2 regions of the Leclercia sp. GHBNCSD genome follow, and region 1 is predicted to be linked to the other one. Evidence: riboswitches for the same ligand, from Rfam matches in the RefSeq annotation. Region 1 holds a riboswitch; the other holds the start of a gene.
What was found. Region 1 has a riboswitch for thiamine pyrophosphate ahead of thiB (thiamine ABC transporter substrate binding subunit). Riboswitches for the same ligand answer to the same signal wherever they lie in the genome.
Positions count from the first base shown of each region.

Region 2: another riboswitch for thiamine pyrophosphate. It lies ahead of thiM (hydroxyethylthiazole kinase); the one in region 1 lies ahead of thiB (thiamine ABC transporter substrate binding subunit).

Region 1 is NZ_JBQVYO010000001.1:1,190,587-1,193,604, forward strand. It holds gene sgrR (HTH-type transcriptional regulator SgrR) at 1-581, shown strand, start outside; TPP riboswitch at 618-717, shown strand; gene thiB (thiamine ABC transporter substrate binding subunit) at 752-1,735, shown strand; gene thiP (thiamine/thiamine pyrophosphate ABC transporter permease ThiP) at 1,711-3,018, shown strand, end outside.
Region 2 is NZ_JBQVYO010000001.1:3,551,212-3,554,229, reverse strand. It holds gene fbaB (class I fructose-bisphosphate aldolase) at 1-97, opposite strand, end outside; gene thiD (bifunctional hydroxymethylpyrimidine kinase/phosphomethylpyrimidine kinase) at 216-1,016, opposite strand; gene thiM (hydroxyethylthiazole kinase) at 1,013-1,783, opposite strand; TPP riboswitch at 1,819-1,916, opposite strand; gene ACT3IC_RS16945 (hypothetical protein) at 2,465-3,018, shown strand, end outside.

The sequences.
Region 1 (3,018 bases):
TCCTCTCCCCGGCGAACCTGATCTATCAGGCTGAGGAAGTATATCAGTCCTACTGGTTCCCGGCGTATGGCCTGCTGCCGCGCTGGCACCATGCCCGTCCGGGACGCGGCGACCAACCGGCCGGGCTGGAGAGCCTCACCCTGACCTTCTACCGCGAACATATCGAACATCGGGTGATCGCCAGAATGATGAGCGAGCTGCTCGCCGCCGAGCAGGTGACGCTGAACATTCAGGAGGTCAGCTATGAGGAGTGGCATCGCGGCGAGATCGTGAGCGACATCTGGCTCAACAGCGTCAACTTCACCCTGCCGCTGGATTTCTCGCTGTTCTCACATCTCTATGAGGTGCCGCTTCTGCAAAACTGTATTGAGCGGGACTGGCAACAGGACGCCGCCGAGTGGCGCGCGGGTGAGATGAATCTTGCGGTCTGGTGCCAGCAGCTGCTCGCCCAGCAGGCGATCGTCCCGCTGATCCACCACTGGCTGATGATCCAGGGGCAGCGCAGTATGCGCGGCTTGCGTATGAATACGCTGGGGTGGTTTGATTTTAAATCGGCGTGGTTTGCGCCGCCGGAACCATAACACTTTCGTAATATTCACCAAATCATTACAATACTGCCGTTCTCAACGGGGTGCTGCGTGAAAGCGTGTGCTGAGAAAATACCCGTCGAACCTGATCCGGATAACGCCGGCGAAGGGATTTGAGGCTGTTGCTCAAAATCCTTTGCCACTCTCAAACAATGAGGTGCAAAGTGTTCAAAACTGTTCTTCCCCTGTTGGCGCTGGTTGCGCTGCCTGCCGTTGCCAGTCCTGTCCTGACGGTCTACACCTATGACTCTTTCGCTGCCGACTGGGGCCCGGGCCCGGCGGTCAAAAAAGCCTTTGAGGCCGACTGCAAGTGCGAGCTGAAGTTCGTGGCGCTGGAGGATGGCGTCTCGCTGCTGAACCGCCTGCGCATGGAAGGCAAAAACAGCAAAGCCGACGTGGTGCTGGGGCTGGATAACAATCTGCTGGAAGCAGCCACCCAGACCGGGCTGTTCGCCAAAAGCGGTGTGGCGGCCGAGGCGGTTAACGTCCCTGGCGGCTGGAAGAACGACACCTTTGTGCCTTTCGATTACGGCTACTTCGCCTTCGTCTACGACAAAAACAAGCTGAAAAATCCGCCAAAGAGCCTGAAAGAGCTGGTTGAGAGCGACCAGAAGTGGCGGGTGATCTACGAAGATCCCCGCACCAGCACCCCGGGGCTGGGTCTGCTGCTGTGGATGCAAAAGGTCTACGGCGACAAGACCCCGGAAGCCTGGCAGAAACTGGCCGCCAAAACGGTCACCGTGACCAAAGGCTGGAGCGAAGCCTATGGTCTGTTCCTGAAAGGGGAAAGCGATCTGGTGCTGAGCTATACCACCTCCCCGGCGTACCACATCATCGCCGAGAAAAAAGAGAACTATGCCGCCGCTGACTTTGCTGAAGGTCACTATCTGCAGGTTGAGGTCGCCGCCCGGACCGCAGCCAGCAAGCAGCCGGAGCTGGCTGAGAAGTTCCTGAAATTTATGGTTTCTCCGTCGTTCCAGAACGCCATCCCGACCGGCAACTGGATGTATCCGGTGACCAATGTGACGTTACCGGCAGGTTTTGATACCCTGGTGAAACCGCAAACCACGCTGGAATTTACCCCGCAGGAAGTGGCCGGGAAACGTGCAGCATGGGTCAGTGAATGGCAACGCGCCGTCAGCCGTTAATCGCCGGCTGGTTGCTGCCGGGGCTGCTGGCCGCCACGCTGATGGTGGCCGTCGCCCTGGGCGCATTTCTGGCGCTGTGGTTTAACGCGCCAGCCACCGACGTCGCGGCGCTTCTGCACGACAGCTATCTGTGGCACGTTATCCGCTTCTCGTTCTGGCAGGCGTTTCTCTCCGCCCTGCTCTCCGTCGTGCCCGCGATATTTCTTGCCCGCGCGCTCTACCGGCGTCGCTTCCCTGGCAGGCAGGCGCTGCTACGCCTGTGCGCCATGACCCTGATCCTGCCGGTACTGGTGGCGGTATTTGGCATTCTCAGCGTTTACGGGCGTCAGGGCTGGCTGGCCGCGCTATTCCAGGCACTCGGGCTTGAGTGGCGCTTCTCGCCCTATGGCCTGCAGGGGATCCTGCTGGCGCACCTCTTTTTCAACATGCCGATGGCAACGCGCCTGCTCTTACAGGCGCTGGAAAATATCCCCGGCGAACAGCGCCAGCTTGCCGCCCAGCTTGGGATGCGTGGCGGGTCATTTTTCCGTTTTGTCGAATGGCCATGGCTGCGCCGCCAGATCCCCCCCGTCGCCGCCCTGATCTTTATGCTCTGCTTTGCCAGCTTCGCCACCGTGCTCTCGCTCGGCGGCGGGCCGCAGGCCACCACCATCGAGCTCGCCATCTATCAGGCCCTGAGTTACGACTACGATCCGGGCCGCGCGGCCCTGCTGGCGATGGTGCAGATGGTCTGCTGTCTGGGGCTGGTGATGCTGAGCCAGCGGTTGGGAAAAGCTATCCCCATCGGCGCCAGCCAGCTTGCCGGCTGGCGCGATCCGCAGGATAGCCTGCGCAGCCGTCTGACCGATGGCCTGCTCATCACCCTCGCCCTGCTGCTGTTGCTCCCGCCGCTGCTGGCGGTGGTGGTCGATGGTCTGAACCTGAATTTGCTGTCGGTGCTGCAACAGCCGGTGCTGTGGCAGGCGCTGGGCACTTCGCTGCGCATTGCCCTGGGCGCCGGGCTGCTTTGCGTCCTGCTGACCATGATGTTGCTGTGGAGCAGCCGGGAGCTCTATGCCCGTCAGGCGATTGTGGCCGGACAGGCGCTGGATCTCAGCGGCATGCTGATCCTGGCGATGCCCGGCATCGTGCTGGCGAGCGGCTTTTTCCTGCTGTTCAACAGCACCATTGGCCTGCCCGAATCGGCCGATGGCATTGTCATCTTCACCAACGCCCTGATGGCGATCCCCTACGCGCTGAAAGTGCTGGAAAATCCGATGCGCGACCTCAGCGCCCGCTATACC
Region 2 (3,018 bases), 2.4 Mb from region 1:
GGCCAGGCAGATAGAGCTGGTCGGCTGGAATGGTCATACAACGATGCTGTAACAGGCTTTCGGCATCTTTGCCAAGCAACTGCGCAATATCAGTCATAGTTTTGCTCCCCTTAGTGCCGACGGGCTGTCGGCATGTTTTCTCCAGGCTCACAGGATTGCGAGCTCCCTAAGCCTGGTCTGTGGGTGGCGAATTTTCCAGCGATAGGCGTTAACCTTCACCACCAGGCATGGAAATGGTGGACCGGACCAATGCCCTGCCCCACTTCCAGCGTGTCCGCCTGTGCCAGCGCGCAGGAGAGCCAGGCTTTGGCCTCGCGCACCGTATCTGCCCAGCTATCATGCTGCGGGCGCAGCGCAGCCAGCGCGGCCGAGAGCGTACAGCCGGTGCCGTGGGTATTTTTAGTATTGATGCGCGGGGCGGTAAAACGCAGGGTTCCATCCCGGGTGAACAGCCAGTCGGGGCTTTCAGGATCGTCCAGATGCCCGCCCTTCATCAGCACCGCTTCACACCCCATCGCCAGCAGGGCATCGCCCTGGGCTTTCATCTCCTGCTCATTGCGGGCATGGGGCGCATCCAGCAACGCCGCGGCTTCGGGTAAGTTAGGGGTAATGAGCGCCACCTGCGGCAGCAGTTTCTTACGCAGCGTATCGACGGCGGAAGGTGAAAGGAGCGGATCGCCACTTTTCGCCAGCATCACCGTATCCAGTACCACGTTTTTAACCTGATGACGCAGGAGCTGCTCCGCGACGGCCTCGACGATATCGGCCTCCGCCAGCATGCCAATTTTGGTGGTGTCGATGCGTACATCGCTGAACACCGACTCAAGCTGCGCCGCTACAAAATCAGGCTCAATGCGATAGACCGACTGCACCCCCCGGGTATTCTGGGCTACCAGGGCGGTGATCACCGAGCAGCCGTATGCGCCGAGCGCGGAGAAGGTTTTGAGGTCAGCCTGGATGCCAGCGCCGCCGCTGGGGTCGGTACCGGCAATGGTCAGGGCATTAATGCGTTTCATCGTTGTGCCCCCAGAGCCCACAGGGCATCAAGGAACGTTGCCGCAAAACTGCCCGGCCCGCGGCTTTGAGCAGCCGCAAGGGTACCGGCCCGTTTCATCCAGCCACAGGCCGCCGCGATGTTATCCAGCCGGTCGCCCGGCAGCGAACAGCTGGCCGCCACCACCGCCGATAGCGCACAGCCGGTGCCCACCACCCGGGTCATCATCGGGTCGCCCCCCGTCAGGGTCTGGGTGCGCAGTCCGTCAGTGACGTAATCCACCTCCCCCGTCACCACCACAATCGCATTGGTTTGCCGCGCCAGCGCCTGGGCAGCGGGTAGCGCGCTGGCCGCCGTGTCGGTGGTGTCCACCCCGCGCCCGCCCGCGCTCATCCCGGCGAGCGCGAGAATTTCCGAGGCATTGCCGCGAATGGCCGCCGGTTTCAGGGTGAGAATTTGCTGGCAAAAACGGGTGCGGTACGCCAGCGCGCCAACGGCTACCGGATCGAGCGTCCAGGGCTTGTCCGCCGCCACCGCGCTTTCAATGGCCCGGCGCATCGCCTGGGCGCGCGGTGCGGTCAGGGTGCCGACGTTGATCAGCAGCGCATCGGCCAGCGCGGAGAATTGTTCCGCCTCTTCGGCTTCAATCACCATCGCCGGTGATGCACCAAGGGCCAGCAGGACATTGGCGGTAAAGGTCTGCACCACGTCGTTGGTCATGCAGTGGGTCAGCGGAGAACGGGTTCGGAAATGGTGTAAGGCGTGTAGATTAAGCAGGTCAGGCTGCATGGTATCGCTCCTGCCTTGCGCGAAGAAGCGATAGCCCGGAGGGCATCTGACTTCCCTACGCTGGCATTATCCAGATCAGGTGGTACGGGTATATTCTCAGCCTTCACAAAGAAGGGCACCCCGAGTCAAATCAATTACAAAACAATCATTTACACAGAAACAAATTGTAGGCGTTTAGTGTAACCGGGGCCGTAGGCAGGGTGCAAGGATTATCGATTTATCACAGTGCTTATCACAGCAGTTATCACACCAGAAATAGGTTTCTCACGTAATTAATTACCTGAAATGTGCTCACCCGCTTGTATATCCGCTTGAGGTGAAGAGCGTAGGTAAGTTGTAACTGTCGCAGGCTTCCAGTTACTCGTCTCCGGGCAATCGCTTCTTCGCGTAAGGCAGGAGCAAAAGACAGAAGAAACGCTAACTGCGTTAGCTGTCCGATAGTAAGGGTGTGGGTCAAGACAACAAGATTAAGTAAGGTTATAAATCATTCAAATTATTAAAACCCTCTTTCACTCGACACTAAAACAAATTAGAATTGGCAATCAGATTTCATAGTAAAGAGAGTTAAAACCTTTAGTTTAATAGCTAAAATTATACTAGGGTTGTTTGTGAAGCTGCTTTAGCGCTCTTCATTATTTAATTTAAAAGTTACCAATAATTAAAAATCAAAGGCATGATAAAATGACATTGAACTCAGGTATATTTGCATTTTTCCTATTATATTTAGTACTACACATTTTATATTTGTTTAAGGTTAAAGCATTCAAAATGAATGCTGAGCCTCTTACTCACCAACAATTATTTAAAGCAGCAATCATAATACCTATAGTTTCTTTCTTGATGATAGGGTTTATATGCTGGAGAGAATACGATCTTAAACTTGATGCAGATGGATTTAATAAATTCATTGAAATCAGCAAATTGCCGTTAGGATTGTTATCCTTATCAATTCCCTTTGGCGTAGTTGTAAATAACATACATCGAACCATTCAGACTGATAAACAGATAAAAGAAGCAGAAAGAAAAAACAAGGCTGATGGTTTTTACTCTCATAGAAAAAACACTATTGAGATGTTTGAAAGCTTACCATTTAAAAGTTTCCAAGTGGCAGGCGAAAAATATACTCTAGAGTTTGACAACTGTTATTCGACCTATAGGTACTCTTATCCTATGGCGTCTACTAGCTCTGGTGAATTCATCGCTGACGAAAATTTCGTACGCCGAGTAGATAATCT